2 regions of the Streptomyces sp. V3I7 genome follow, and region 2 is predicted to be linked to the other one. Evidence: predicted binding sites of a transcription regulator. Region 2 holds the regulator's gene; the other holds the start of a gene.
The links. The regulator HrcA, encoded in region 2, represses chaperone genes, less so after heat shock. The targets are predictions, from matches to a motif close to TTNGCACTCNGNNNNNCNGAGTGCNAA.
Positions count from the first base shown of each region.

Region 1: groL (chaperonin GroEL) is a predicted target of HrcA. The motif match lies at 2,256-2,282, and genes of this name have one in related genera.

Region 1 covers NZ_JAUSZK010000001.1:3,040,644-3,056,312, forward strand. The annotation lists gene QFZ74_RS14015 (NADH:flavin oxidoreductase) at 1-213, opposite strand, end outside; gene groL (chaperonin GroEL) at 471-2,093, opposite strand; gene QFZ74_RS14025 (cold-shock protein) at 2,459-2,662, opposite strand; gene QFZ74_RS14030 (MoaD/ThiS family protein) at 3,078-3,353, opposite strand; gene thrC (threonine synthase) at 3,350-4,630, opposite strand; SAM riboswitch class I at 4,648-4,791, opposite strand; gene QFZ74_RS14040 (glucosyl-3-phosphoglycerate synthase) at 4,962-5,906, shown strand; gene QFZ74_RS14045 (trehalose-6-phosphate synthase) at 5,967-7,376, shown strand; gene otsB (trehalose-phosphatase) at 7,619-8,485, opposite strand; gene QFZ74_RS14055 (DUF3263 domain-containing protein) at 8,756-9,007, opposite strand; gene QFZ74_RS14060 (extracellular solute-binding protein) at 9,043-10,317, opposite strand; gene QFZ74_RS14065 (ROK family protein) at 10,457-11,401, shown strand; gene nagA (N-acetylglucosamine-6-phosphate deacetylase) at 11,401-12,579, shown strand; gene QFZ74_RS14075 (1-phosphofructokinase family hexose kinase) at 12,699-13,628, shown strand; gene QFZ74_RS14080 (CBM35 domain-containing protein) at 13,641-14,558, opposite strand; gene cdgB (diguanylate cyclase CdgB) at 14,676-15,669, opposite strand, start outside.
Region 2 covers NZ_JAUSZK010000001.1:2,220,926-2,236,594, forward strand. The annotation lists partial or broken gene QFZ74_RS10410 (S41 family peptidase) at 1-518, opposite strand, end outside; gene QFZ74_RS10415 (hypothetical protein) at 616-1,191, opposite strand; gene QFZ74_RS10420 (16S rRNA (uracil(1498)-N(3))-methyltransferase) at 1,292-2,041, opposite strand; gene QFZ74_RS10425 (nitronate monooxygenase) at 2,038-3,159, opposite strand; gene dnaJ (molecular chaperone DnaJ) at 3,214-4,362, opposite strand; gene hrcA (heat-inducible transcriptional repressor HrcA) at 4,363-5,379, opposite strand; gene QFZ74_RS10440 (MBL fold metallo-hydrolase) at 5,545-6,267, shown strand; gene QFZ74_RS10445 (DUF3097 domain-containing protein) at 6,315-7,133, shown strand; gene hemW (radical SAM family heme chaperone HemW) at 7,354-8,586, opposite strand; gene QFZ74_RS10455 (SpoIIE family protein phosphatase) at 8,713-10,629, opposite strand; gene QFZ74_RS10460 (long-chain fatty acid--CoA ligase) at 10,887-12,764, opposite strand; gene lepA (translation elongation factor 4) at 13,085-14,953, opposite strand; gene rpsT (30S ribosomal protein S20) at 15,188-15,454, shown strand.

The DNA.
Region 1 (15,669 bases), 820 kb from region 2:
GTACGTGCCCTCGGTGATGACCAGGCCGACACCGGCGGCGGAGCGGCGGGAGTAGTACGAGACCACGTCCTCGCCCGGGACGCCGCCCGGGGAGAACTGACGGGTCATCGGGGCCATCGCGATGCGGTTGGGGACCGTGAGTCCGTTGAGCGCTATCGGGCGGGACAGGATCTCCGCGGCGCGGGACGCGGCGGCGGGCGTGGTGACGGTCACGTGGGGGCTCCTCGTGAGTGCGGGGGTTGCGGAGTTAACCGGCGGGTATGTGCGTGCGCATTGTTGCACCCTCTTAAACAAGTTCAACCGCCGGTGCGGTCCCACGCATTCCGCGGCCCGCGCACGTCCCCGTGTGATGCCGGACACGACCCTGACACGACCCCGGACACGCCCGAGGGCGGCACCCCCTGTCCTGTTGGACAGTCAGGGGGTGCCGCCCTCGAAGCGATAAGGACGCCGATCAACCCTCAGGTCGATCAGAAGTCCATGTCACCGCCCGGCATGCCGCCCGGAGCGGCCGCGCCGGCCTTCTCGGGCTTGTCGGCGATGACGGCCTCGGTGGTGAGGAACAGCGCGGCGATGGAGGCGGCGTTCTGCAGCGCGGAACGGGTCACCTTCGCCGGGTCGATGATGCCCTCGGCGACCAGGTCGACGTACTCGCCGGTCGCGGCGTTCAGACCGTGGCCGACGGGCAGGTTGCGCACCTTCTCCACGACGACGCCACCCTCGAGACCACCGTTGACGGCGATCTGCTTGAGCGGGGCCTCCAGGGCGAGCTTCACGGCGTTGGCGCCGGTCGCCTCGTCACCCTCGAGCTCCAGCTTCTCGAAGACCGGGGTGGTCTGCAGCAGGGCCACGCCACCACCGGCGACGATGCCCTCCTCGACGGCGGCCTTCGCGTTGCGGACGGCGTCCTCGATGCGGTGCTTGCGCTCCTTGAGCTCCACCTCGGTGGCGGCACCGGCCTTGATGACCGCGACACCGCCGGCGAGCTTCGCCAGGCGCTCCTGCAGCTTCTCGCGGTCGTAGTCCGAGTCGCTGTTCTCGATCTCGGCGCGGATCTGGTTCACGCGGCCCTGCACCTGCTCCGAGGAGCCGGCGCCGTCGACGATCGTGGTCTCGTCCTTGGTGACGACGACCTTGCGGGCGCGGCCCAGGAGGTCCAGGGAGGCGTTCTCCAGCTTGAGACCGACCTCCTCGGAGATGACCTCGCCGCCCGTGAGGATGGCGATGTCTCCGAGCATGGCCTTGCGGCGGTCACCGAAGCCGGGGGCCTTGACGGCGACCGACTTGAAGGTGCCACGGATCTTGTTGACGACCAGGGTCGACAGGGCCTCGCCCTCGACGTCCTCGGCGATGATCAGCAGCGGCTTGCCCGACTGCATGACCTTCTCCAGCAGCGGGAGCAGGTCCTTGACCGAGGAGATCTTGGAGTTGGCGATCAGGATGTACGGGTCGTCGAGGACGGCCTCCATACGCTCCATGTCGGTGGCGAAGTACGCCGAGATGTAGCCCTTGTCGAAGCGCATGCCCTCGGTGAGCTCGAGCTCGAGCCCGAAGGTCTGCGACTCCTCGACGGTGATGACGCCTTCCTTGCCGACCTTGTCCATGGCCTCGGCGATGAGGTCACCGATCTGGGTGTCGGCGGCGGAGATGGAGGCCGTGGAAGCGATCTGCTCCTTGGTCTCGACATCCTTGGCCTGCTCGAGGAGGGCGGCGGAGACGGCCTCGACGGCCTTCTCGATACCGCGCTTGAGGGCCATCGGGTTGGCGCCGGCGGCGACGTTGCGCAGGCCTTCCTTGACCAGGGCCTGGGCGAGAACGGTCGCGGTGGTCGTACCGTCACCGGCGACGTCGTCCGTCTTCTTGGCGACTTCCTTGACCAGCTCGGCGCCGATCTTCTCGTACGGGTCCTCGAGCTCGATCTCCTTGGCGATGGACACACCATCGTTGGTGATCGTGGGGGCGCCCCACTTCTTCTCGAGGACGACGTTGCGGCCCTTGGGGCCGAGCGTCACCTTGACGGCGTCCGCGAGCTGGTTCATGCCGCGCTCGAGGCCGCGCCGCGCCTCCTCGTCGAACGCGATGATCTTGGCCATGTGAAGTGGTCCCTCCAGGACTGGGGGTGATTACTTCGGACCGCGCCCGCGCCCGCGACGGACGGCTCGCATGCCGCGTGGTTCCTTGCCCCACCCGGCCTGCGGGCCTCACCGACCCGGTCCTTCGTTGTCACTCTCACCTTCAGAGTGCTAACGCAATGATTAGCACTCGGCATGGTCGAGTGCAAGCGGCTATCGGTGTTTGAGGCGCACTCAGTCACGCACCCCGGCGCGTCGGCCGACGGCGGCACGGCAGGGCGGGCACGACGAGGTGGGCACGAGGCGGGCACGAGGCAGGTACGACGAGGCGGGCACGACGAAGGGCCCGCACCCACCCGGGTGCGGGCCCTTCGCGACAAGAATGTTCAGGCGGTGACGCGAACCATGTCGGCCTGCGGACCCTTCTGGCCCTGCGAGATCTCGAACTCGACCCGCTGGCCCTCTTCCAGGGTGCGGTAACCGTCCATCTGAATGGCGCTGTAATGGACGAAGACGTCCGCACCACCGTCGACCGCGATGAAGCCGTAGCCCTTCTCCGCGTTGAACCACTTGACGGTGCCCTGAGCCATGCCTAACTCCCCTATTACTGGCCCTTGCACAGATCCACCCTTCGCGGACCCGGGTCAGACCTCGCCCCCCAATCGGTCGGGGGCGTGCGCCGGAACGCGTCGACCGCGGCTGAATGTATCTGCCCAACTGCCGTCTGCAACAGGTCAATCGGACGAGAATTCTGGACGGACTCGATCCGGAATATGGCGAGAATTCCCTGGAATTCAGGGCAAGTCGGACCCCGCGAAAGTCACAAATGCCGCGAAGAGTAAGTGCAGTTTGGCTGCTTCTTGTCGGGTGTGCGGCAAGAATCCGGGGCTTCTGCCCCGGGCGGGCGGGAGTGCGTTCCCCAACTGTACCGCGCTCAATCACGCGGAATTGCCCCCTCCGTTTCTCTCACGGAGGGGGCAATTCGCCGCACGGCCGGTAACCGGATCAGCCTCCGGCGACGGCGGGAATGATGGACACTCCCGCACCCTCCGGGGTCACCGTCTGAAGGCCCTGCTCGAAGCGCACGTCGTCGTCGTTGACGTACACGTTGACGAAACGGCGCAGCTTGCCCTGGTCGTCCAGGACGCGGGCGGCGATGCCGGTGTGGTTCTTCTCCAGGTCGGCGATGACGTCGCCGAGGGTGGCGCCCTCGGCGGCGACCTCGGCCGCGCCACCCGTGTAGGTGCGCAGGATGGTGGGGATGCGAACGGTCACGCTCATACGAGGCCAGCCTCTCGGAAGGAGTCCAGGTCAGGACGGATCGTCGCGGTGAGCCCCGTGCCGGCCACCGCGTCCAGGGTCTTCAGTCCGTCGCCCGTGTTGAGCACGACGGTGGTCTTCGCCGGGTCCAGCAGGCCGGCCTCGATCAGCTTGCGGGTCACGCCGACCGTGACGCCGCCCGCCGTCTCGGCGAAGATGCCCTCGGTCCGGGCGAGCAGCCGGATCGCGTCGACGACCTGCTCGTCCGTCACGTCCTCCACGCCGCCGCCGGTGCGCCGCACGATGTCGAGGACGTAGGGGCCGTCGGCCGGGTTGCCGATGGCGAGGGACTTGGCGATGGTGTCCGGCTTCTGCGGCCGGACCACGTCGTGGCCCGCCTTGTAGGCGGTGGACACCGGTGAGCAGCCCTCGGCCTGCGCCCCGAAGATCTTGTACGGCCGGTCCTCGACCAGCCCGAGCGCGATCAGCTCCTTCAGCCCCTTGTCGATCTTCGTGAGCTGGGAGCCGGAGGCCACGGGGACGACGATCTGGTCGGGCAGCCGCCAGCCGAGCTGCTCGCAGATCTCGTACGCCAACGTCTTGGAGCCCTCGGCGTAGTACGGCCGCAGGTTGACGTTGACGAAGCCCCAGCCCTCGCCGGCCGGGTCGCCGATCAGTTCCGAGCAGAAGCGGTTGACGTCGTCGTAGTTGCCCTCGATGCCGACGAGGTCGCCGCCGTAGACCGCGGCCATGACGATCTTGCCCTGCTCCAGGTCGTGCGGGATGAACACGCAGGAGCGCAGGCCCGCGCGGGCGGCGGCGGCGCCGACGGCACCGGCGAGGTTGCCCGTGGAGGAGCAGGACAGGGTGGTGAAGCCGAAGGCGCGGGCGGCCTCCAGGGCCTGGGCGACGACGCGGTCCTTGAAGGAGTGCGTCGGGTTGCCGGAGTCGTCCTTGACGTACAGCCCGCCGGTCACGCCGAGTTCGCGCGCCAGGTTGTCGGCGCGGACGAGCTTGGTCCAGCCGGGGTTGATGTTGGGCTTGCCGGCCACGTCGGCGGGGACGGGCAGCAGGGGGGCGTAGCGCCAGATGTCGGCGGGGCCGGACTCGATACGGGCGCGGAGTTCCTCGGTGTCGTACGCCGAGAAGTCGTAGGCGATCTCCAGCGGGCCGAAACACTCCTCGCAGGCGAATACCGATCCGAGCGGTACCCGGTGGCCGCATTCGCGGCAGCTCAGCGCTTCGGCGGGACCGAGGTCGACGGACGATGTGGTGGTCGCGACGGTCTGCACAGCCATAAAGGCGAGGCCCTTTCTCCTCATCTTCCTCACGACGCATCTCGCCGTGAGACGGATTTGGCACCTTCCCTAGCCGGGAGCCTCGCCGCATGAGACGAGTACCGACTGGAGGGTTGCCGGGGCTTCATCGGGCCGTGTCCCTCTGCCCCTCTGGATGAGCTGTATGCGGTTGTGAACGGCGGAGACCCCCGACATGCGATGGTCATCCGCGTTGTTCAAGACTGTAACCGAAGGCCAGGACAGTTGAGATAGTCGTCCGAACCGCGAGATGGATCGCTATGGATCAATGAGATCACCAGGGGGTGATCACGAAAGTGAGGAGGCGCGCACCGTGCTGGAAGAAGTCGAGCGCTGGCTGAGCACCCGCTCCTGGGCCGCGAGCGACCGCCCGCTCCGCCACCTCCTGGCGGCGAAGCAGCGCACGGGCCAGACGGTGTCCGTCGTGCTGCCCGCGCTCAACGAGGAGGAGACGGTCGGCGACATCGTCGCCGTGATCCGGCACGACCTCATGGAACAGGTCCCGCTCGTCGACGAGATCGTCGTCGTGGACTCGGGGTCGACCGACCGCACCTCGGAGGTGGCGGCCGAGGCCGGGGCCCGGGTCGTGCACCGCGACGAGATCCTGCCGCGCATACCCGCCGTCCCGGGCAAGGGCGAGGTGCTGTGGCGCTCCCTGCTGGTCACCGGCGGGGACATCGTCTGCTTCATCGACGCCGACCTGAAGGAGTTCTCCTCCGAGTTCGTCTCGGGGATCGTGGGCCCGCTGCTGACCGAGCCGGACGTGGGCCTGGTCAAGGCGATGTACGACCGTCCGCTCGGCTCGGCTGCCGGGCAGGGCGGCCGGGTCACCGAGCTGATGGCCCGTCCGCTGCTGAACCTGCACTGGCCGCAGCTGGCCGGTTTCGTGCAGCCGCTCGGCGGCGAGTACGCGGCGCGCCGCTCGCTGCTCGAACAGCTGCCGTTCCCCGTGGGGTACGGGGTGGAGCTGGGCATGCTGGTCGACGCCCTGCACCTGGCCGGCCTCGACGCGCTGGCCCAGGTGGACGTCGGGGTGCGCAAGCACCGGCACCAGGACGGGCAGGCGCTGGGCCGGATGGCCGCCGCGATCTACCGGACCGCGCAGCTGCGGCTGGCCCGCGGGCATCTCGTCCGTCCCGCGCTCACCCAGTTCGAGCGGGGCGAGGAGGGCTTCGAGCCGCGCACCTACTCGGTGGACACCGAGGAGCGGCCGCCGATGGTGGAGATCGCGGAGTACGCCTCGCGCCAGGTGGCCTGATCGCCGACGAGCGGCCGTATACGAGTTTGAGGGTTTACGGGCCGGGCTAGGTTGACGCGTATGGCTTCAACGCACGGTGCCGAGGTGCTGGTCGCGTCCAACCGCGGCCCGGTTTCGTACACGCTCGAGGAGGACGGCTCGCTGCGGGCCAGGCGGGGCGGGGGCGGACTGGTCTCCGGCCTCTCCACGATCGGGCCGGACGCGGACGCGCTGTGGGTGTGCGCCGCGCTGAGCGAGGGCGACCGCGAGGCGGTGCGGCGCGGGGTGTCCGAACCCGGCGTACGGATGCTGGACATCGACGCGGCGGTGTACGACGACGCGTACAACGGCATCGCCAACTCGGTGCTGTGGTTCGTGCACCACATGCTCTACCAGACCCCGCTGGAGCCCGTCTTCGACGCGGAGTTCCGGCGGCAGTGGGCGTCGTACGAGGCCTACAACCGGGCGTTCGCCGAGGCGCTGGCCGAGGAGGCGGCCGAGGGGGCGGCGGTCCTCGTGCAGGACTACCACCTGGCGCTGGTCCCCCGGATGCTGCGGCGGCTGCGTCCCGATCTGCGCATCGGCCACTTCTCGCACACCCCGTGGGCGCCGCCGGACTACTTCCGGATGCTGCCCGACGACATCGCGGCCGAGCTGCTCGGCGGGATCCTCGGCGCGGACCGGGCCGCCTTCCTCACGCACCGCTGGGCGGACGCGTTCACCGACTGCTGCCACGCCGTCCTCGGCCCCGGCATCCCCTCGGGCACCCGGATCGGAGTGCATGGGCTGGGCGCGGACGCGGAGTTCCTGCGCGAGCGGGCGCACCGGCCGGACGTGATCGAGCGGATGGCGGCGCTGCGGGCGGAGATCGGCGAGGGGCGGAAGGCGATCGTCCGGGTGGACCGGACCGAGCTGTCGAAGAACATCGTGCGCGGGCTGCTGGCGTACCGGCGGCTGCTGGAGGACCACCCCGAGTGGCGCGGGCGGGTGGTGCACGTCGCCTTCGCCTACCCCTCGCGGCAGGACCTGGCGGTGTACCGCAGGTACACGGACGAGGTGCAGCGGGTCGCGGACGAGATCAACGCCGAGTACGGGACGCCGGGTTGGACCCCGGTCGTGCTGCACGTCAAGGACGACTTCGCGCGCTCGCTGGCCGCGTACCGGATGGCGGACGTGGCGCTGGTGAACCCGATCCGGGACGGCATGAACCTGGTCGCCAAGGAGGTGCCGGTCGTCTCCGACGAGGGGTGCGTGCTGGTGCTGTCGCGGGAGGCCGGGGCGCACGAGGAACTGGGCGAGGACGCGATCACCGTCAACCCGTACGACGTCCAGGGCACGGCGGACGCGCTGCACCGGGCGCTCGGCATGCCGGCCGGCGAGCGGGCGGAGCGGACCAAGCGGCTGGCCGCCGCGGCGACCGCACTGCCGCCGGCCCAGTGGTTCCTGGACCAGCTGCAGGCGCTGCAGGACGACGGCAGTCAGCCCAGCTGACCGGCGAGCGGCTGCGGCTTGCGGATTGCGGATTGCGGATTGCGGATTGCGGCTTGCGGCTTGCGGCTTGCGGCTTGCGGCTTGCGGCTTGCGCAGGCGTACGCCACGCATGCCCTCGACGCCGGGCCGGTCAGCCCAGCTCATCCACCAGCGCCTTGAGCAGGCGTACGTCCCTTTCCGGCCAGAGCCCCCACGGGTCGACGGCCGGCGGCCACCCCACCTGCCGCATGCCTCGCCGCCGGTCAGCTCAACTGATCCGCCAGCGCCGCGAGCAGGCGTACGACTCCTGCCGGGCCGTCCACCACCAGGTCGGCGCGTTCGGCGAGTTCGGCCACCTCGGAGCTGCCGCTGCACACGAGCAGTCCGGGGACGCCGTCGGAGCGGAGCTTGTCGACGGCGGCGTAGGCGGGGAGGTCGCCGAGGTCGTCGCCGGCGTACAGGACGCACTCGGCGCCGATCTCGCGGGCGTACTCCAGCAGGGCGACGCCCTTGTCCATGCCGGGCGGGCGCAGTTCGAGGACCATACGGCCCGGCTCGACGATCAGGCCGTGCCGGGCGGCGAGGTCGGCGAGCGGTCCGCGCAGCGCCTCGAAGGCTGCCTGCGGGTCCTCGGCGCGGCGGGTGTGGACGGCGACGGCGCGCCCCTTCTCCTCGATCCAGGTGCCGTGCCAGGCGCCGATGCGGTCGAGGAAGCCGGGCAGTTCGGCGCGCACGGAGGCGACGCCGGGGTGCGGGGCGGGGGCGCTGACGGTGCTGGTGACGGCGTCCCAGCGCTCGGCGCCGTAGTGGCCGAGGACGACGAGGTGCTCCAGGCCCGGCACGCCCGCGAAGCCGCCGTTGCGCACGGCGACCCCGGCCGGGCGGCCGGTGACCACGGCGACGGAGGCCACCTTCGGGGCGAGCGCGGCGAGTGCTGGTACGGCGTCGGGGTGGGCGCGGGCCTGGTCGGGGTCGGCCACGATCGGCGCCAGCGTCCCGTCGAAGTCGAGCCCGATCACCGCGCGCCGCGGCCTGGCGAGCAGGGCCGCGAGGCCCTCCCGCCCTGCCTGGGTCACCGGTGTGGGCAACGGGTCCTTGCGGCCGGTCGAGTCCGTCGTATGGCTACCCATACGCCGACCCTATCCACCCCGAGCCCCACACACGCATGCCACGACGGGACTGGCCCGTGCCGGGCCGAGTGACGCCTGCCCGGCTGCGGCACCTCTGCCGGGAGGCGGCTTCCGCGCTGCGCGATCCGCACCGGCGGTCTGCCCTCGGCGTCCGGGCCGGGCGGGAGACTTCCGGACGCGAGGACCCGGGATCGCGGCGCGCGTCGGCGCTCGGGGCGGTGGGGCGGGCCGAGTGACGCGGACCCGGCTCCGCGCTGCACGCGTCCCGCGTCAGCGTTCCTCGCGGCGCTTGTGGCGGATGCGGCGTAGGCGGTTGATCGTGACCGGGTCGTGGGCGAGGGCGCGTTCGTCGTCCAGGAGGGCGTTGAGGAGTTGGTAGTAGCGGACCGGGGCCAGGCCCAGTTCCTCGCGTATCGCCCGCTCCTTGGCGCCGGGGCCCGCGAAGCCCCGGCGTTCCAGGGCGAGGATGTCCCGTTCGCGCCGGGGGAGGTCCCGCGGCCGGTGCCCTTCGTCCCGTTCCATGTCCTGAACGGTAACGCCGGGCACCGACAGCCGGCTCAGGACGCCGGGGCCGAGGCGCCGCGCGAGCGGCTGTCCGCGGCGGACGCGTCCGCCTGGAGGTCGCTGAGGACGGCGGCCGGGCCGGCCTTCGGGCCGACCGCGCGGCCGATGTTCTTCTTGATCTCGGCGCTGGTGTCCGCCCAGCTGGTCTTGCCCGCCGGGTAGAACGCGGCGATGGAGAGCTGGTCGAGGAAGGGGCGCAGGGCCTTGTCCTGAGGGGCGACGGACATGGCGTCGGAGCCCGCGATGGTGACCGGCAGCAGGCCGGAGCGGCGGGAGAAGTCCAGGACGTTCTTCTCGCTGTAGACGAAGTCCAGGAAGTCGCCGACCTGCGCGGTGTGGTCGTCCTCCTGCTTGAAGGCCATCATCCAGTCGCAGACGCCCAGCGTCGCCGCGGCCTTCCCGGTGCGCCCCGGCATGGGCACGGTGCCGAACTTCACGCCGTGCGCGGCGGCCTGCCGCATCAGCCCGGGGTGTCCGTCGATCATGCCGACCTGGCCCTTGGCGAAGGCGGCGAAGGCGTCGGCGCGGTTGAGCTCGCCCGGCGCGACGGGACCGGTCAGCCCCTTGCCGACCAGGTTGTCCTTGAGCCAGGTGAGGGTCCGGACGTTCTGCGGGGCGTCGATCGCGTAGGTGCCGATGTCGTTGGTGTAGCCCGGGCTGCCGCCGCCGAGCAGCCACTGGAGGGTCTCGGCCTGGGCCTCCTCGGGGCCGAGCGGCAGCGCGTACGGGTAGGGCACACCCTGGCCCTTGAGCGCCTCGGCGTCGGCGGCCAGGTCGTTCCAGTCGGTGGGCGGGGTGATGCCGGCCTTGCTGAAGAGGGACTTGTTGTAGAAGAGCACGCGGGTGGAGGCGGCGAACGGGAGGCCGTACTGCGCGTGGTCCACCTCACCCGCCGCGGCGAGCTGGGGCAGGAAGTCGGCCTGCACGGGGATGGACAGCAGGTCGGAGACGGGGTACAGCTTGCCCGTGGCCGCGTAGTCCGCGTACGAGCCGATCTGTGCGAGGTCGGGGGCCTCGCCGGCGTCGACCATCTCCCGGACCTTGCGGTCGACCTCGTTCCAGGAGTAGACGCTCACATCGACCGTGACGCCGGGGTGCTTGGCCTGGTACTCACGGGCCAGGTGGTCCCAGTACTTCCTGGTGCTGTTGGCGGGCGAGTCGCCATAGTCGGCGGCGACCAGTCTGAGGGTCACATCGGACGACGCGTCCGCGCTGCCGCAGCCCGTGAGGCCCACCGTCATGCCGAGCGCGGACACCGCCGCGATCATTCCTGCCCTGCGTCGAGCCACCGTTGCCGCCCCACCCTGCTTTTCTTTACGACTAAACCAAAGGCACTCTAAAGGTCTGCACCAAGAACGCCAAGAAAGTGGACTAGACCTCTTCGGGTCGGCGGTCCACACTGTCCCCGTGAGACATGTCATCGCTCTCGACGTGGGCGGCACGGGGACGAAGGCCGCCCTGATCGGTCCGGGCGGCGAACCGCTGCACCAGGACCGGCGGCCGACCGGACGCGAGCACGGACCCGACGCGGTGGTCGACGGCATCCTCCAATTCGCCGGTGACCTGAGCGCGTTGGGCGCGGAGCGGTTCGGCGAGCCACCGGCCGCCGTCGGCGCGGCGGTGCCCGGCATCGTCGACGAGGTCCGCGGCGTCGCCGTCTACTCGGCCAACCTGGGCTGGCGCGACGTCCCCCTGCGCGACCTGCTCGGCGAGCGGCTCGGCGTGCCGGTGGCCCTCGGCCACGACGTACGCACCGGCGGGCTCGCCGAGGGCCGCATCGGCGCCGCCAGGGACGCGAGCCGCTTCCTGTTCGTCGCGCTCGGCACCGGGATCGCCGGCGCCATCGGCGTGGACGCCCGGGTCGAGGCGGGCGCGCACGGCTTCGCGGGCGAGATCGGCCACATCGTCGTACGCCCCCGGGGCGCCCCGTGCCCGTGCGGTCAGCGCGGCTGCCTGGAGCGGTACGCGTCCGCCGCCGCGGTCGGCGAGGCGTGGGCGCGGGCCTGCGGGGACCCGGAGGCGGACGCGGCCGACTGCGCGCGGGCCGCCGCCTCCGGCGACGCCGACGCCGTACGGGTCTGGGGCGAGGCCGTCGACGCGCTCGCCGACGGGCTGGTCACCGCGCTCACCCTGCTGGACCCGGGCACGCTCGTGATCGGCGGCGGGCTGGCCGAGGCGGGCGAGACCCTGTTCACCCCGCTGCGCGAAGCCGTCCGGCGGCGCGTCACCTTCCAGCGGGTCCCGTCGATCGTCCCCGCGGCCCTCGGGGACGGCGCCGGCTGTCTGGGCGCGGGCCTCCTCGCCCGGGATCTCCTGACCCGTACTTCTACGACCGCGGAGGTAACCCCCTGATGGCCATCGAGCGAGAGCGCCGCACCCCGGGCGAGGACGCCCCGTGGATCCTGACCGGCGCTCAGGTGGTGCTGCCCACGGGGGTCGTGCCGGGCGGGCAGGTGATCGTCGACGGCAGCCGCATCGCGGACAGCGCCCCGCCGGGCGCCGCGACCCTCGACGTCAGCGGGCACTGGCTGGTCCCCGGCTTCGTCGACCTGCACAACCACGGCGGGGGCGGGGCCTCGTTCAGCTCGGGCACCGCCGAGGAGGTCCTGCACGGCATCCGCACCCACCGCCGTCACGGCACCACCACCCTGGTCGCCTCCACCGTCACCGACGACATGGACATCCTGGCCGCCCAGGCGGGCCTGCTCTCCGAACTGGCCGAGCAGGGAGACCTCGCCGGCATCCACTTCGAGGGGCCGTTCATCTCCCCGTGCCGCAAGGGCGCGCACGCCGAGCGCCTGCTGCGCGACCCGGACCCGGCGCTGGTGCGCAAGCTGATCGACGCGGCGCGCGGCCAGGCCCGGATGGTCACCCTCGCCACCGAACTGCCGGGCGGCATCGACTCCGTACGGCTGCTGGCGGAGCTCGGGGTCATCGCCGCCGTCGGGCACACGGACGCGACGTACGAGCAGACGGTGGCGGCGATCGACGCGGGCGCGACGGTGGCGACGCACCTGTTCAACGCCATGCCGCCGCTCGGCCACCGCTCCCCCGGCCCGATCGCCGCCCTCCTCCAGGACGAGCGGGTCACCGTCGAGCTGATCAACGACGGCACCCATCTGCACCCGGCCGCGCTGGAGCTGGCGTTCCGTCACAAGGGCGCGGAGCGGGTCGCGTTCATCACCGACGCGATGGACGCGGCCGGCGCCGGGGACGGCCGCTATCTGCTCGGCCCGCTGGAGGTCGAGGTCCGAGGCGGCGTGGCGCGGCTGGTGGACGGCGGCTCCATCGCGGGCTCGACGCTGACGCTGGACCGCGCCTTCCAGCGGGCGGTGACCGTCGACGGGCTCGCGGTCGAGGAGGCGGTGGCCGCGCTCTCCGCCACCCCGGCCCGGCTGCTGGGACTGGACGACCGCGTGGGCTCGCTGGAGCCCGGCAAGGACGCCGACCTGGTGCTCCTCGACGAGCACTTCGGCCTCAAGGGCGTGCTGCGGCACGGGAGATGGGTGGTCGATCCCCAACTGACCTGATCCGTACCCCTTCCGGGACACGGTGGCCGATCCTGGGTCTGGGCCGGTCGCCGTGTCTTTGGCATGATCGGGGCCCGAACGCGCGGCAAAGCGCACGCAATCCAGGGAGGTCGGACCGGGTGATCCTCACGGTCACACTGAACACCGCTCTCGACCTCACCTATCGGGTGCGCGCCCTGCGGCCCCACACCACGCACCGCGTCACCGAGGTCGTCGAGCGGCCGGGCGGCAAGGGCGTGAACGTGGCCCGGGTGCTCGCGGCGCTCGGCCACGCGGTGACCGTCACCGGGTTCGCGGGCGGCGGCACGGGCCGGGCGCTGCGGGAGGGTCTGAGCGGGATCTCCGGAGTGGTCGACGCGCTGGTGCCGGTCGTCGGCGCGACGCGGCGGACGGTGGCGATCGTGGACGAGCGCACCGGCGACACCACCCAGCTCAACGAGCCCGGACCGCAGATCGCCCCGGCCGAGTGGGCCGCCTTCCAGCGGACGTACGAGGATCTCCTCGGCCCGGCCTCGGCGGTGGCGCTGTGCGGCAGCCTGCCGCCGGGCGTGCCGGTCGGCGCGTACGCGGGACTGGTGCGGACCGCGCGGGCGGCCGGGGTCCCGGTGCTGCTGGACACCAGTGGGGAGCCGCTGCGGCGCGGGGTCGCTGCGCGCCCGGACATCGTGAAGCCGAACGCCGGGGAACTGGCCGAACTCACCGGATCCCACGAGCCGTTGGGCGCGACGCAGGACGCGCGGCGCCGGGGTGCGCACGCCGTGGTGGCGTCGCTGGGCGCGGAGGGTCTGGTGGCCCGTACCCCGGAGGGCCGCTGGCGGGCCGTCCCGCCCGGCCGGGTGCGCGGCAACCCGACGGGGGCCGGCGACTCGGCGGTGGCGGGACTGCTGTCGGGCCTGGTGGAACGCCTGTCCTGGCCCGACCGGCTGATCCGCGCGGTCGCGCTGTCGGCGGCGACCGTGCTGACGCCCACGGCGGGCGAGTTCGACCAGGCGGCCTACGAGGAACTGCTGGGCCGGGTCGCGGTGACCGGCGAGGTCAGCGCGGCCTGACCCCGCCCGGGGTCAGGACTTGGGCCAGCCCTTCACCAGCCAGAGCCGGTCGATGAGGGCGTCGCACTGGTTGCCCTGCTCGCAGGAGAGCTTGATGGTGTTGGTGCCCTTGTTGAGCTGGACGTAGTTGTAGGTCTTCGTCCAGCCCTTGGCGTAGTCGCCCGCGGGGGCCTGCGCCCAGTTCTTCAGGTTGACCGGCGTGGTGGAGGGCGTGCCGTTGACCGAGAGGGTGGCGGTGGCGTCCGTGCCGGGGACGCTGTAGCCGACGTACACCGTGTACTTGCCGGACTTGGGGATGCCGTTGACGTTCCAGGTGAGCGAGGCGCCGGGCGCGTTGAAGCCGTTGACATAGGTGCCGCCCTCGGCCTGGGCGCCCTTGACGTCGGAGGCGGGGACCGCGCCGCCGCCCAGGGTCAGCGCCTTGGCGTCGGCCTTCGGCAGCTTGTCGGGCGCCTTGGCGCCGGTGGGATCGCTCGGCTCGTCGCTCTGCGACTGCGCCGCCGGCGTGGTCGGCTGGTCGCCGGCATCGTCGCTGTCGGAGTTGCCGTTGAGCATGGCCACGCTGATGCCGATGACGACCGCGGCGACCACCGCGATGGCGCCGATCAGCAGACCCTTGGTGTTGGGGCCGCGGCCACGGCCGGCGCCCCGCCCGCCGCCCGGCATCGGCTGGTGGGCCGTCGGGGCGCCACCCGGCATCGTCTCCGGAGCCTGGTAGTGCGCGTTCGGCTGGCCGAAGGCGCCCTGCTGCTGCGGGACGGACTGCTGGCCGTACTGGCGCTCGCCGACCGCCCGCACCCTGCTGACCGCGTTCGGGTAGCCGTAGCCGCTGGACGGCGGCTGGGCTCCTCTGGCCTGCCCGTCGGCGTACAGATAGCCGAACGGGTCCTCGTCCTCGGGCGTGCTCGCGCCGTTGTTGCCGGGCGTCATCCCTAGGTACTCCTCAACAGTGCGGGCCGATGCGTTGTACGTGCGGAAGGGCGAGCCTACCCGCTCTCCGTGGCCCAAACGGGTGACCCAGATCGCTTCAGCCCGCTGACCTGCGGATCATCCGGCGCGACGATGTTGTTTGGGACGAGATCGTTTCTCGACGTACATCCGCTCGTCAGCGGATTTCAACACTTCGTCGGCCGTCATGCCGCAGTGCGCCCAGCCGATGCCGAAGCTGGCGCCCACCCGGACGGCCCGGCCCTCGGCCTGGATCGGCTGGATGATCTCGCCGCGCAGCCGTACGGCGAGATCCTGGGCGTCGGCCTTGCCGAGCCCGTCGGCGAGGATCACGAACTCGTCGCCGCCGAGCCGGGCGACCGTGTCGCCGTCCCGTACGGCCCGCGACAGGCGCCGGGCCACCTCGATGAGGACCGCGTCGCCCGCGTTGTGCCCGAAGCGGTCGTTGATCGACTTGAAGCCGTCGAGGTCGCAGAAGAGCACCGCGAGGCCCTTGGTGCCGTCGTCGCGGTCGCCCGCGGGGGCGACCACGTGCACATGGTGGTCGAAAGTGTCGTACGTCTCCGGGCCGGACGCGAAGTCGAAGCCGTGGCCGTCGGCGGTGTGGACGGGATGGACGGGGTGCCCGTAGGCGGCGTCCAGGGTGTCGACCGCGCCGGCGAGGGCAGCGCGGCGGCAGATGCGGCCCGACAGGCGCGCGCGCAGTTCGGCGGAGTTCGGCAGGCCGGTGAGGGAGTCGTGGGAGGCGCGGTGGGCGAGCTGGAGCTCGCGGCGCTTGCGCTCCTCTATGTCCTCGACGTGGGTGAGCAGGAAGCGGGGCCCGTCGGCGGCGTCGGCGACGACGCTGTTGCGCAGGGAGACCCAGACGTAGCTGCCGTCGCGGCGGGCGAGGCGCAGCTCGGCGCGGCCGCCCTCGGCGGAGGTACGGAGCAGGGTGCTCACGTCCTCGGGGTGGACCAGGTCGGAGAAGGAGTAGCGGCGCATCGCGGCGGCGGGGCGGCCGAGGAGCCGGCACAGGGCGTCGTTGGTCCTCAGGATCCGGCCGTGCTGGTCGCCGCCCATCTCGGCGATCGCCATGCCGGAGGGGGCGTAC
Region 2 (15,669 bases):
CCGTCCAGGTCCGCGTGCAGCCGGACGAACTCGCCGTCGCCGTCGCGGTCGATCCACAACTTGCCCGCCGTGCCGCCCCGGTAGCGCTTCCACCAGGCCGCCTCCCGGCCCATGAGCGCCGAGAGCAGGACGGTGCGCTCCCCGAACGCGACGTCGCCGACGGGGCCGTAGGGAAGGGTGGTCGCCGGTCCGCCGTCCAGCGGGACGGCGCGCGCCCAGCTGCGGCGCAGGCTGGCCTGTCCTTGCGTGGAGAGCGCGAGGACCTGTCCGTCGGGGGTCCAGCCGAGCACGCGGGTGTGCCAACTGCCCCAGTACGTCAGCCGTTTGGAGACGCCGCCCTCGACGGGGGCGACATGGACCTCCGGTGCGCCGTCGCGGGTGGAGGTCCAGGCGACGGTGGTGCCGTCGGGTGAGATCCGGGGCTGGGTCACCGGTACGTTGTCGGCGCTGACCCGCCATGCCCGGCCGCCGTCGAGCGGCGCGAGCCAGACGTCGTCCTCGGCGGTGAAGGCGACCAGATCGCCGTGCAGGTGCGGGAAACGGAGATACGAACCCGTGGACGCAGTCACCCGGTCACCCTATGCACGCGGCGGCGTCCGTGGGCCCGGTTTCCGATCACTTGCCTTCGACGGGCCGGCAACTCGGGTCCGTCTCGCACCAGATGGTCCGGGTGACGGTCACCGTGACGGTGGGGCGGGGCTGCCCGCCGGCCGGGGGCCGGTGGGTGGCGGGCGGGCTGTACGCCGGGCCGGGGGTGGCGTCGCAGTCGCCGAGGCCGTGCACATGGAACCGCTCCTTGCCGCCGACCCGGGCGACGAGGTCGCCGCGCACGCACGCGCCGTCCACGGCCCGGGTGACGCGTCCGGTCACGGTGATCTTCCGCCCGTCCTCGGTCCGCCCCTGGCAGTCGACGGACACCACGGTGGACTCGCTGGGCGACGGGCTCCGCCCGGACGCCTGGGTCCGCCCGCCGCTGCCGTAGTCGCCGGTGCAGCTGAGCCAGCGCACGTCGACATGCTGCCGGTCGAGTCGGGCCGTCGCCGTCCGGTCGGTGGTGTACGCCGCCGACGCGGAGTTCAGGTCCCCCGGCCGGCAGCCCGCGACGGTGACCGCAGCCAGCGCCGCGAGTCCCGCCGCGGCCACCGGCCGCACCGCGCGGGGCCGTTGCCGCGTTCGCCTCAATACCCCCATGCAGGGCAGCGTCCCACCGACACGCGCACCGCGGTAGGGCGCATACGGCCACTCACGTGTTCGGGCAGCTCACCGATGGGTGACGTGCGGGGTGGTGCCGTCAGCTCCAGCGCCCGGTGCGGCCCAGCAGCAGGGCCGCCGCCGCGGTGCCCGCGGTGGAGGTGCGCAGGACGGAGCGGCCGAGGACGTACGGCTTGGCGCCCGCCGCCCGGAAGGCCGCCAACTCGTCGGAGGAGACGCCGCCTTCGGGACCGACGACGAGCACGATGTCGCCCTCGGCGGGGAGTTCGGCGGTGGCGAGCGGCTCGCTGACGGTGTCGAAGTCGGAGTGCAGCACGGCGGCGAAGTCGGCGTCGGCCAGAAGTGCCGCCACCTGCTTGGTCGTCGCGGCGTCGGCCACCTCGGGGAAGCGGACCCGGCGGGACTGCTTGCCGGCCTCGCGGGCGGTGGCCCGCCACTTGCCGAGGGCCTTCAGCCCGCGCTCGCCCTTCCACTGGGTGATGCAGCGGGACGCCGCCCACGGCACGATGGCGTCGACGCCGACCTCGGTCATGGTCTCCACGGCGAGTTCGCCCCGGTCGCCCTTGGGCAGGGCCTGCACGACGGTGATGCGCGGGGACTCGGCGGGCTCCTGGACGACATCGCCCAGCCGGACGACCAGCCGGTCCTTGCCCTCGGTGCCGGTCACCTCGCACTCGGCCCAGCGCCCGGCGCCGTCGGTGAGGACGACGGCCTCGCCCGGCTGCAGCCGCTTCACGGAGACGGCGTGCCGTCCCTCGGGGCCGTCGAGGACGAAAGAGCCCGAGCCGTGCGCGGGGAACTCCTCGACGACGAAGACGGGAGCGGTCATCGGAGGTCACCTCCGGCGGACAGCGGGGCCTGGGCGGCGGCGAGTTCACCGGCGAGGACGTGGACGAGCTGCCCGGCGGGCAGGTCGCGGGCGAGCCGGTGCCCCTGGCCCGCCCACAGCGCCATGCCCTGCGCGTCCCCGGCCCTGGCGGCGGCCTTGCGCAGCGGCGCGGTGAGGTGGTGGACCTCGGGGTAGGCGGCGGGGGCGTACGGGCCGTGCTCGCGCAGGAACCGGTTGACCAGGCCGCGGGCCGGGCGGCCGGAGAAGGCGCGGGTCAGTTCCGTGCGGGCGAACAGGGGGTTGGTGAGCGCCTGCTTGTGCAGATCGGCGGCGCCGGACTCGGGGGTGGCGAGGAACGCGGTGCCGAGCTGGGCGGCACTCGCGCCCGCCGCGAGGACGGCGGCGATCTGGCTGCCGCGCATGATGCCGCCCGCGGCCACGACGGGCAGGTCCACGGTTTCGCGGATCAGGGCGACCAGGGAGAGCAGGCCGAGGCCGGCACCGTCGTTCTCCGGGAGGTCGCGGTGGGTGCCCTGGTGGCCGCCGGCCTCCACGCCCTGCGCGATCACGGCGTCGGCGCCGGACCGCTGTACCGCGAGGGCCTCCTCGGGGGTGGTCGCGGAGACCATCGTGAGGGTGCCGGCGCGGTGGAGGGAGTCGATCACCTCACGGCTCGGGACGCCGAAGTGGAAGGAGACCACCGGCACCGGGTTGTCGAGCAGCGCGGCCAGCTTGACCTCGTAGCCGTCGTCCCGGCCGCTGTCGGGGTCGCCGAGTTCGGTCCCGTACCAGGCGGCCTCGCCGCCGAGCTGATGCGCGTAGACCTCGACGGCGGCCGCGGCCGGCGTCGTCGCGCCCTCGGCCGCGGCGGCCGTGGGGCCCGCGCTCGAACACTCCGGCTGGGGCACGAACAGGTTGACGCCGAAGGGGCGCCCGGTGAGGCCCCGCAGCTGCTTGATCTCCTGGTACATCCCGTCGGCGGTCTTGTACCCGGCGGCGAGGAAGCCGAGGCCGCCCGCCTCGGACACGGCGGCGGCGAGCCGCGGGACGGCGACACCGCCCGCCATCGGGGCCTGCACGATCGGATGCCGGAAGAGATCGGTCAGTGCGGAGGACATGACGGCATGTTGTCACGTCCTCCGATCAACACCGAATCGGACGGTTCCCGGGCGTCAGCGCCCGTTGAACGCGTCCTTCAGCCGCGAGAACAGGCCCTGCTGACCGGGCTGGAACTGACCCAGGGGCCGTTCCTCGCCGCGCAGTTTGGCCAGCTCGCGCAGGAGGCGCTCCTGCTCGGGGTCGAGCTTGTTCGGGGTCTGGACCTCGACGTGGACGATCAGGTCGCCCCGGCCGCCGCCGCGCAGGTGCGTGATGCCCCGGCCGTGCAGCGGGATCGACTGGCCGGACTGGGTGCCGGGCCGGATGTCGACCTCCTCCATGCCGTCCAGCGTCTCCAGCGGCACCTTGGTGCCGAGGGCCGCCGCCGTCATCGGGATCGTGACCGTGCAGTGCAGGTCGTCGCCGCGCCGCTGGAAGGTCGAGTGCGGCAGCTCGTGGATCTCGACGTACAGGTCGCCGGCGGGACCGCCGCCGGGGCCGACCTCGCCCTCGCCGGCAAGCTGGATGCGGGTGCCGTTGTCGACACCGGCCGGGATCTTGACGGTCAGGGTGCGGCGCGAGCGGATGCGGCCGTCGCCGGCGCACTCCGGGCACGGCGTCGGGACGACCGTGCCGAAGCCCTGGCACTGCGGGCAGGGACGCGAGGTCATGACCTGGCCCAGGAAGGACCGGGTGACCTGCGAGACCTCACCGCGGCCGCGGCACATGTCGCACGTCTGGGCGGACGTGCCCGGTGCGGCGCCCTCGCCGTTGCAGGTGTTGCAGACGACCGCCGTGTCGACCTGGATGTCCTTCGTCGTGCCGAAGGCGGCCTCGTCGAGCTCGACGTCGAGCCGGATCATCGCGTCCTGGCCGCGGCGGGTGCGCGAGCGCGGTCCACGCTGCGAGGCCGTGCCGAAGAACGCGTCCATGATGTCGGAGAAGTTCCCGAAGCCCCCGGCACCGAATCCGCCCGCACCCGCGCCCGCACCGGCTCCGCCGGCCTGCGAGAGCGGGTCGCCGCCGAGGTCGTAGACCTGCTTCTTCTGCGGGTCCGACAACACCTCGTAGGCGGCGTTGATCTCCTTGAACCGCTCCTGCGTCTTCGGATCGGGATTGACGTCCGGGTGCAGCTCGCGCGCGAGCCGGCGGAACGCCTTCTTGATCTCATCCTGCGACGCGTCGCGGCGCACGCCGAGAACGGCGTAGTAGTCCGTGGCCACTTACGACTCCGCCAGGATCTGTCCGACGTACCGTGCCACTGCGCGTACCGCTCCCATCGTTCCCGGGTAATCCATGCGGGTCGGTCCGACCACGCCGAGCTTGGCTACTGCCTCGCCGCCCGAACCGTAGCCGACCGCCACCACGGAAGTGGAGTTGAGTCCCTCGTAGGCGTTCTCGTGACCGATGCGTACGGTCATGCCCGAATCCCCGGCCTCCCCAAGCAACTTGAGGAGCACGACCTGCTCCTCGAGTGCTTCGAGCACCGGACGGATGGTGAGGGGGAAGTCATGTCCGAAGCGCGTCAGATTGGCGGTACCGCCGATCATCAGCCGCTCCTCGTTCTCCTCGGCCAGCGTCTCCAGCAACGTGGAGAGCACTGCGGAGACCGTACCGCGATCCTCGACCTCGAAGGCCTCCGGCAGGTCCTCCACGAGACGCGGGACGTCCGTGAAGCGCCGGCCGGCGACCCTGCTGTTGAGCCGCGCCCGCAGATCCGCGAGCGTCGCCTCGCCGCACGGCGCCGGGCAGTCCACCAGCCGCTGCTCGACCCGGCCGGTGTCCGTGATCAGCACGAGCATGACGCGCGCCGGGGCGAGCGACAGCAGCTCCACGTGCCGCACGGTCGAGCGGGTCAGGGACGGGTACTGAACGACGGCGACCTGCCGGGTGAGCTGCGCGAGCAGCCGTACCGTGCGGGCCACGACGTCGTCGAGGTCGACCGCCCCTTCGAGGAAGTTCTGGATGGCGCGCCGCTCGGGCGCGGTCATCGGCTTCACGCCGGCGAGCTTGTCGACGAAGAGCCGGTAGCCCTTGTCGGTGGGGATGCGCCCCGCGCTGGTGTGCGGCTGGGCGATGAATCCCTCGTCCTCCAGGGCGGCCATGTCGTTGCGGACGGTGGCCGGGGACACCCCGAGGTTGTGCCGCTCGGTGAGCGCCTTGGAGCCCACCGGCTCCTCGGTGCCGACGTAGTCCTGGACGATGGCGCGCAACACCTGGAGCCTGCGCTCGCTCAGCATCGCACTCACCTCCGGAATCGGTCGTCACCGCGCTTCGCGGCCTGGCACTCTGCGCGTACGAGTGCCAATGTTCCCCGGCCAAGTGTACGGCCGTGAGGTACGGCGGGGGCAAGGCCGGTCCTGCGGCGTCGTGCCCCGGACGGACCTCACCGCTAGCGTCGCGGTATGACGGTGACTTGGGAAGACCTGGGGTGGGAGCGGCTGGCCGCCGGGGCCGGCCGGTGCCGCCTGCCGGGCTGGGACTGCACGGTGGGCCTGGTTCTCGGGGAGGGGACGGCGCTCGTCGTGGACGCCGGTTCCAGCCTCGCGGAGGGCGCCCGGCTGCGGACCGAGGCACAGGAACTGACCGGGCACCGTGTGACTCATCTCGCTCTCACGCACCCCCACTTCGACCATGTCCTCGGCGCTCCCGCGTTCGCGGGCGCGGAGGTGTTCGCCGCCGTGGGCACGGACGCCGTGTTCGCGTACGAGCGCGAGGAGCTGCGTCTGGACGCCGTCCGGCACGGTCTGCCGGCCCCGGAGGCGGAGCATGCGGCCGACGCCCTCGCGGTGCCGCGCCGTCTGGTCTCCGGCGAGTGGACGCTGGACCTGGGCGGCGGCCGCCAGGTGCTGCTGGCGAACGTGGGCCCGGGGCACACGGCGTACGATCTGGCGGTTCTGGTGCCGGGCGACCCGGAGGTGGTCTTCTGCGGCGACCTGGTCGAGGAGTCCGGCGCTCCGCAGGCGGGATCCGACGCCGTCCCGGCGCAGTGGCCGGCCGCCCTGGACCGGCTGCTCGCCCTCGGCGGCGAGGACGCGCTCTACGTGCCCGGTCACGGCGCGGTGGTGGACGCGGGGTTCGTGCGCAGGCAGCGGGACGAGCTGGCGGCGCGTTTCGGCGTGTCGTAAGCGCGGGTCGCTAGTGCTGGTCGCGGGCTTCTCCTATCGTCATCCGAATGCGCCAGTACTCCGCCGACCTGACCCCGCCGTGGAAGAAGCCGAAGCCCGCCCCGGAGGTCCCGGCGGACCCCGGCCTGGTGGTGGAGGAGCCCGGCACCGGCTTCTGCGGCGCGGTGATCCGCTGCGAGGCGGGCACGGTGACCCTGGAGGACCGCTTCGGCAAGCACCGGGTGTTCCCGCTGGAGCCGAGGGGCTTCCTGCTGGAGGGCCAGGCGGTGACCCTCGTACGGCCTGCGTCAGCGGCTGTACGTCCCACCCGTACGGCATCCGGTTCGGTCGCCGTCCCCGGCGCCCGCGCCCGGGTGGCCCGTGCCGGGCGCATCTACGTCGAGGGCCGGCACGACGCGGAGCTGGTCGAGAAGGTGTGGGGCGACGACCTGCGCATCGAGGGCGTGGTGGTTGAGTACCTGGAGGGCGTGGACGACCTCCCGTCGATCGTGGCGGAGTTCGGGCCAGGGCCGGACGCCCGGCTGGGCGTGCTGGTGGACCACCTGGTGCCGGGCACGAAGGAGTGGCGCATCGCGGAGTCGGTGACGAGCGAGCACGCCCTGGTCGTCGGCCATCCGTACATCGACATCTGGGAGGCCGTGAAGCCCTCGTCCCTGGGGATTCCGGAGTGGCCGCGTGTGCCGCACGGGCAGGACTGGAAGACGGGCGTGTGCCGGGCGCTGGGCTGGCCGTCGGACAACACGGGGGCGGTCTGGCAGGCGATCCTGAAACGGGTGGGGTCCTACAGGGACCTGGAGCCGGCGTTGCTGGGACGGGTGGAGGAGCTGATCGACTTCGTCACGGCAACGGGTACCGGTAGGGCTTGACGTCGGGCAGCGTCCCGAAGCCGCTGGTGTCCACTTCGCCCCCCCCAAAGCCTCGAGTCCGTCGGGCGGCTCGAACCCCTCGAAGGACTCTGCGACTCCACGTTCGTCCACAGCGGTCATCTCCGTGGCCTCCACAATTCGCCGCGTACGGTCAGCGGCGGACTACGAATCAGGTCAGGGACCGAACCGGCGTTTCGCAGTGGTTCACCCCGCCGAGTGATCAGTCCACCAGGTCCCGCACCACCGCGTCCGCCAGCAGCCGCCCGCGCAGCGTCAGCACGGCCCGCCCCTCGTCGTACGCCCCCTGCTGCAGGAGCCCGTCCGACAGTGCCTGGCGCGAGGCCGCGAGGCCGTCGGGGCGCAGCAGATCCAGCGGCGCCCCCTCGCGCAGCCGCAGTTCCAGCAGGATGCGCTCGACCCTGCGGTCCTCGGCCGAGAGGAGTTCCCGGCCCGCGCCCGGTGAGCGGCCGGAGGCCAGCGCCGCCGCGTACGCCCCCGGGTGCTTGACGTTCCACCAGCGCACCCCGCCGACGTGGCTGTGGGCTCCGGGGCCGGCGCCCCACCAGTCGGCGCCGCGCCAGTAGAGCTCGTTGTGCAGGCAGCGGCCGGCGGCCGAGGTGGCCCAGTTGGAGACCTCGTACCAGTCGAAGCCGGCCGCGGCCAGGCGCTCCTCCGCGATGAGGTAGCGGTCCGCGTGGACGTCGTCGTCGGTCATGGGGACCTCGCCGCGGCGGATCCGGCGGGCGAGCTGGGTGCCCTCCTCGACGATGAGCGCGTAGGCGCTGATGTGGTCGGGTCCGGCGCCGAGGGCCGCGTCCAGCGAGGCCCGCCAGTCGTCGTCGGACTCGCCCGGGGTGCCGTAGATCAGGTCGAGGTTGACGTGCTCGAACCCGGCCGCGCGGGCCTCGGCGACGCAGGCCTCGGGGCGGCCCGGGGTGTGCGTGCGGTCGAGGATCTTGAGCACGTGCTGTTTCGCGCTCTGCATGCCGAAGGAGATCCGGTTGAAGCCGCCCTCGCGCAGGGTGGCGAGGTAGGCCGGGTCGACGGACTCGGGGTTCGCCTCGGTCGTGATCTCCGCGTCGGCCGCCAGCCCGAACTCGTCGCGGATCGCCGCCAGCATCCGCACCAGGTCGGCGGCGGGCAGCAGGGTCGGCGTGCCGCCGCCGACGAAGACCGTGCGGACCTCGCGCGGGTCGTCGCCGAGCACCTTGCGGGCGAGGCGGATCTCGTCGGTCAGGGTGTCCGCGTAGTTCTCCCGGGAGGCGAGCACACCGCCGGTGCCGCGCAGCTCGGTGGCGGTGTAGGTGTTGAAGTCGCAGTAGCCGCAGCGGGTCGCGCAGTACGGGACGTGCAGATAGAACCCGAGGGGTCGGTCGGCGGCCCCGGCGAGCGCGGAGGCGGGCAGCGCCCCGTCGGTGGGGACGGGCTCGCCGTCGGGGAGAGCGGAAGGCATGCCTTCCATTGTCCAGCACCAGCGCACAAGCCATGGTCCAGCACCGGCGGGAAAGCTCCGGGACGACGGAGAGGCTCCCGGACGACGGAAAGAGGCTCCCGGACGACGGGAAAGCTCCTCAGGCCGTCACTCGGCCTGGAGCACCAGCAGGGCGAGGTCGTCCTCCGGCGGGCGCGCGCCGAACTCGTGGACCAGCCGCCGGATCCGTTCCGCGATCAGCTCGGCGTCCAGACCCGCGCAGCCGGCGAGCGCCTGGGCCAGCCCGTCGCCGTCGTCGAACTGGCGGGAGCCGGAGCGCCGTTCGGTCACGCCGTCGGTGACGCACAGCAGGCTGGCGCCGTGGCCGAGCTCGATGGTCTCGCTGGTGTACGTGGCGTCCTCGACGACGCCGAGCAGGGTCTGCGGCCGGGCGGCCGTGCGGACCTCGCCGTCGGGGCCGAGGAGCAGCGGGAGCGGGTGCCCGGCGGAGGCGAGGGTGCAGCGGACGCCGCCGTCGAAGGGCACCAGTTCGCCGTAGAGCAGCGAGAGGAAGCGGGTCTGGGGACCGCCGTCGCCGGCCCCCAGGGCCCGGCCCCCGGCGGCCACGAGCGCGCGGGCGGCGGCGTCCGCGGCCTCGGTGGCGTCGTCGAGGAGGAGCTGGTTGAGGCGGTCGAGGACGTCGGCGACGCGGTAGCCCTCGCGTGCGAGCAGGCGCAGCCAGGGCCGGGCGAGCCCGATCACCACGGCGGCCTCCGGGCCCTTGCCCTGTACGTCGCCGACGGCGAAGCACCAGCGGCCCTCTCCGGCCGGGAACAGGTCGTAGAAGTCGCCGCTGGGGCCGCCCTTGTCGCACGGCTCGTAGACGAGCGCGCTGCGCAGCCCGGGGATCTCGGCGACGGCGCCGGGCAGCAGCCCGCGCTGGAGGACGGCGCTGATGGTGGCCTGCCGGGCGTACTGGCGGGCGGCGCCGATGGCGAGGGCGACGCGGCGGGCGAGGTCCTCGACGAGCCCGGTGATCTCGTCGGGGAAGCCCGTCGGCCCGCACCGGCCGATGACCAGCGTGCCGAGCGGCCGGCCGCCCGCGATCAGCCGGTAGGCGAGCGCGGTGCCGTGGGTACCGCGCGGGCCGAGCGCCTCGCCCGGCCAGGGGTAGGGCTCGGGGCCGGAGCGCAGGACGTCGTCCCTCGGGCGCGGCGGGTCCTTCTCCAGCGCGCGGTGCAGCTCCTCGATCCGGTGCTCGCTGCTGTGCCACACCCGGGCCAGCCGCGGGCCGGCCACCCCGACGCCGTCGCCCGCCGGGGAGGGCGAGCCCCAGCGCCCGGTCGACTCGTCCTCGAGCCACACCGCGCACCAGTCGGCGAGCCTCGGCACGATCATCTGTCCGGTGAGGGCGGCGACCAGGCTCTCGTCGAGCTGCCCGGCGAGCAGGTCGGAGGCCTCGGCGAGGAACGACAGCGCGCCCCGGCCGAGCCAGTCGCGGTCCCGCTCGGCGCGGGCGGGCTCCGGGGCGAACTCCTCGGCGAGACGGAGCCCGCCCTGCCCGGCGTACGCCTCACCCGCGCCGGCCGGCGCGCTCCCCTCCAGGGGCAGCCGCGCCCACACCGTCTTGGCGCCGGTGCGGTAGGTGACGCCCCAGGACTCGGCGAGCGTGGCGACGAGGCGCAGGCCGCGCCCGTACTCCGGGGTGTCGTACGCCGTCTCGCCGCCGCCGTCGCGCGGGGCGCGGGAGGGGTGGTGGTCGGTGACCTCGACGACGGCCGCCCCGCTCTGCTCCAGGGCGCAGACCAGCTCCAGGTCCGTGCCGGCGTGCACGACGGCGTTGGTGACCAGCTCGCTGACGACGATCGTCACGTCGTCGGCCAGCCGCCCCGCACCCTCCGCGCCGACCAGGCCGAGGCGGCCCCAGTCGCCGAACGCCGCCCGCACCAGCGTCCGGGCCGAGCCGGGCGCGAGGGGGCTGCCGGGCAGCGTCGCCCGGACCCGCGGCAGCCCGTCGGCGACCGGGCACGCGGCCCCGTCACGGGCACGGGACGCGGTCTCCCGCTGCGTGGGTATGGCCCCCATGGCCGGCTCCCCGAACGTTTCGGACGAATGGGCCTGTGTCGTTGCCGACAGCGTGACAGACAGACCGCGCCCATAAGCACCGAGTTACCGAAGTGGGCGATCGGGGAGAGCAACACAACACACGTGCTCGCACCCGGACAGAAACCGTCCAGACTCCGAACACACCGACGCCTCAGGGGCGCGGGGAACTGCGCGCCCAGCCACGACCCACCCGCAGCCGGAACCCGACCCGCATGTCCCCGCCCCCAGCGGAGCGCCTACGCCTCGCGCGCCCCCGCGTACATCTCGTCGATCAGGTCCTTGTACGCCCGCTCCACCACCGGCCGCTTCAGCTTCAGGCTCGGGGTGATCTCGCCGTGCTCGATGTCGAGGTCGCGCGGCAGCAGGCGGAACTTCTTGACGGTCTGCCAGCGCTGGAGGCCCTGGTTGAGCTGCTTGACGTAGCCGTCGATCAGCTCGACCGTGGCCGGCGCCGCGACGACCTCGGCGTACGCCTTGCCGCCCAGGCCGTTCTCCTGCGCCCAGGCCAGGATCGCGGGCTCGTCGAGGGCGATGAGGGCGGTGCAGAAGTTCCGGTCGGCGCCGTGCACGAGGATGTTGGAGACGTACGGGCACACCGCCTTGAACTGCCCCTCGACCTCGGCGGGCGCGATGTACTTGCCGCCGGACGTCTTGATCAGGTCCTTCTTGCGGTCGGTGATGCGCAGATAGCCGTCGGGGGACAGCTCGCCGATGTCGCCGGTGTGGAACCAGCCGTCGGACTCCAGCACCTCGGCGGTCTTCTCGGGCAGCCCGTGGTAGCCCTGCATGATGCCGGGGCCGCGCAGCAGGATCTCGCCGTCGTCCGCGATGCGCACCTCGGTGCCGGGCACCGGCTTGCCGACGGTGCCGGTGCGGTAGGCCTCGCCGGGGTTCACGAAGGAGGCCGCGGAGGACTCGGTGAGGCCGTAGCCCTCCAGGATGTGGATGCCGGCGCCCGCGAAGAAGTAGCCGATCTCGGGGGCGAGGGCGGCGGAGCCGGAGACACAGGCGCGCAGGTTGCCGCCGAAGGCCTCCCGGATCTTGGCGAAGACGAGCGCGTCGGCGGCCTTGTGCTTCATCCCGAGCGAGAACGGCACGGCCGCGGTCCCGGTGCGGCGGAAGTTGTCCTGCGAGACCTTGGCGTACTCGCGGGCGACGTCGGCCGCCCACTGGAAGATCTTGTACTTGGCCGCGCCGCCGGCCCGCGCCTTGGCCGCGACACCGTTGTAGACCTTCTCGAAGATGCGGGGCACGGCCGCCATGTACGTCGGCCGGACGACCGGCAGATTCTCGATGATCTTGTCGACCCGGCCGTCGACCGCGGTGACATGGCCGACCTCGATCTGGCCGGAGGTGAGCACCTTGCCGAAGACGTGCGCCAGCGGCAGCCACAGGTACTGCACGTCGTCCGGGCCGACCAGCCCGGTCGAGGCGATCGCCTTCGCCATGTACGACCAGTTGTCGTGCGGAAGGCGCACGCCCTTGGGACGGCCGGTGGTGCCGGAGGTGTAGATCAGCGTGGCGAGCTGGTCCTCGGTGATCGCCGCCACCCGCTCCTTGATGAGCTCGGGGTGCTTCTCCAGGTAGGCGGCGCCGCGCCGCTCCAGGTCGGCGAGCGTGAGCACCCAGTCGCCGGTCTCGGCAAGCTCGACGCCGGCCGGGTCGATGACCACCACATGGGTGAGGCCGGGCAGTTCGGCGCGCTTCTCCTGGGCCTTGGCGACCTGCGCCGTGTCCTCCGCGATCAGCACCCGACTGTCGGAGTCGGAGAGGATGAACGCCGACTCGTCCGCGTTGGTCTGCGGGTAGACGGTGGTCGTGGCCGCGCCCGCGCACAGGATGCCGAGGTCGGCGAGGATCCATTCGACGCGGGTCGAGGAGGCGAGCGCCACGCGCTGCTCGGGCTCCACGCCCAGTTCGATGAGGCCGGCGGCGATCGCGAAGACCCGCCGGGCGGCCTCGGCCCAGGTCAGCGACGTCCATGCGTCCGGGCCGGCGCCCGAAGCGACCGGGTAGCGGTAGGCCTCGGCGTCCGGTGTGGCCGCAACGCGGTCCAGAAAGAGGGACGCCACGGACGGCGGACGGTTCTCGATCAGTGTCTGTGTGTCGCTCACGACATCCTCCGGGACCCGCGACAGTGCGGCTGGCTCAGTTGCGTGCGTCTGGGTTGGCCACGGGCTGCGATCAGGGTCCGGACTGGCCCGGACAGTTGTTTAACCCGTGAGTAACTATCGAGCAGAGATCAGACTAGAGCCCGACCCGCCGGTGCGTAAGAGGCGTCGGCCAGTCAGTTTCCACGGAGAGCGACGCTACGCACGCGTAGGGGCCCGCCGCACTTTCGTACGACGGGCCCCTGTTGCACCCGGTTTGCCGGGCCGGCAGGCGTGACCGCGGTCACGTCCTGCCGTCGCGCGGTCACCGGCCGCGCCCTGGGTCACTTCTTGCTCTTGCCCGCGCTCTCGTCGCTGGACAGGACCGCGATGAAGGCCTCCTGCGGAACCTCCACGGAACCCACCATCTTCATCCGCTTCTTGCCCTCCTTCTGCTTCTCCAGCAGCTTCCGCTTACGGGAGATGTCACCGCCGTAGCACTTGGCGAGGACGTCCTTGCGGATGGCGCGGATGGTCTCGCGGGCGATGACCCGGGAGCCGATGGCGGCCTGGACCGGCACCTCGAAGCTCTGCCGCGGGATGAGCTCCCTGAGCTTGGCGACGAGCCGCACGCCGTACGCGTACGCCTGGTCCTTGTGGGTGATCGCCGAGAAGGCGTCGACCTTGTCGCCGTGCAGCAGGATGTCGACCTTGACCAGGGAGCTGGCCTGCTCGCCCGTGGGCTCGTAGTCCAGGGACGCGTAGCCGCGGGTCTTCGACTTCAGCTGGTCGAAGAAGTCGAAGACGATCTCGGCGAGCGGCAGCGTGTAGCGGATCTCGACGCGGTCCTCGGAGAGGTAGTCCATGCCGAGCAGCGTGCCGCGCCGGGTCTGGCACAGCTCCATGATCGCGCCGATGAACTCGGTGGGCGCGAGGACCGTGGCGCGTACGACCGGCTCGTACACCTCGGCGATCTTCCCCTCGGGGAACTCGCTCGGGTTGGTCACCGTGATCTCGGTGCCGTCCTCCATGACCACGCGGTAGACCACGTTGGGCGCGGTGGCGATCAGGTCCAGCCCGAACTCGCGCTCCAGCCGCTCACGGACCACGTCCAGGTGGAGCAGGCCGAGGAAGCCGACGCGGAAACCGAAGCCGAGGGCGGCGGAGGTCTCGGGCTCGTAGACGAGCGCGGCGTCGTTGAGCTGGAGCTTGTCCAGGGCCTCGCGCAGGTCCGGGTAGTCGGAGCCGTCGAGCGGATACAGACCGGAGAAGACCATGGGCTTCGGGTCCTTGTATCCGCCCAGGGGCTCCTCGGCGCCCTTGGCCTGGCTGGTGATCGTGTCACCGACCTTGGACTGGCGGACGTCCTTCACACCGGTGATGAGGTAGCCCACCTCGCCGACGCCGAGGCCGTCGGCCGGCAGCATCTCGGGCGAGTTGGTACCGATCTCCAGCAGCTCGTGCGTGGCGCCGGTCGACATCATCCGGATCCGCTCACGCTTGTTGAGCTGGCCGTCGATGACACGGACGTACGTCACGACACCGCGGTAGGAGTCGTAGACGGAGTCGAAGATCATCGCGCGGGCCGGGGCGTCCTTGACGCCGACCGGGGCCGGGATCCGCTCGACGACCCGGTCGAGGAGGGCCTCGACGCCCAGGCCGGTCTTGGCGGAGACCTTGAGCACGTCGTCGGGGTCGCACCCGATGAGGTTCGCCAGCTCCTCGGCGAACTTCTCCGGCTGGGCGGCCGGCAGGTCGATCTTGTTGAGCACGGGGATGATGGTGAGGTCGTTCTCCATCGCCAGGTAGAGGTTGGCGAGGGTCTGCGCCTCGATGCCCTGGGCGGCGTCGACGAGGAGGACGGTCCCCTCGCACGCGGCGAGCGACCGCGAGACCTCGTAGGTGAAGTCGACGTGCCCCGGGGTGTCGATCATGTTGAGGATGTGAGTGCTGCCCTGGTCGGGGCCCACGGTGGGGGCCCACGGCAGACGCACCGCCTGGGACTTGATCGTGATACCGCGCTCGCGCTCGATGTCCATCCGGTCGAGGTACTGAGCACGCATCTGCCGCTGCTCGACCACACCGGTCAGCTGGAGCATCCGGTCGGCGAGCGTGGACTTGCCGTGGTCGATGTGCGCGATGATGCAGAAGTTGCGGATCAGAGCCGGGTCGGTACGGCTCGGCTCGGGCACATGGTTAGGGGTCGCGGGCACGCAGGGTCCTGTCTCTTGAGGCGCCTTATGCCTCGGGTCGGATCGATACGTAGTCTCCATGGTCCCACGGGCGGCGACCTGGAAGCGGTTTGGGCCGTCCGGAGGGCCGCTGGTACTGTGGATGGCTGTGCCTCATGCCCTCTCAGGCGCGAGGCACGCGAGAAGATTCAGAAATTTTCGAAATCCCGGCACGGAGCCTTGCGGCCCCGTGCCTGAACCTGAAAAGGCTCTTTCGTGGCGAACATCAAGTCCCAGATCAAGCGGATCAAGACCAACGAGAAGGCTCGGCTGCGCAACAAGGCCGTCAAGTCCTCCCTGAAGACCGCGATCCGCAAGGCCCGCGAGGCTGCTGCCGCGGGTGACGTCGAGAAGGCCACCGAGTACCAGCGCGCTGCCGCGCGTCAGCTCGACAAGGCCGTCTCGAAGGGCGTCATCCACAAGAACCAGGCCGCCAACAAGAAGTCGGCCCTGGCTTCCAAGGTCACGACCCTCAAGGGCTGAGTCAACTCTGACTTGACCGCCGGAAGGACCTAGAGCGGGCCCTCTCTCATCCGCTCCCGACCGGCACCCCCGTGATCCGCGCGCGGCCTGCGTTCGCCACGCGGGCGCGGATCCTTCAGCTCGAACCGAAACCCCCGCCGTCCACCCTTCCCCAGGGTGAATCGGCGGGGGTTTTCGGCATGTGGCGAGGTGCTTCGGCAATGTAGCGAGGTGCT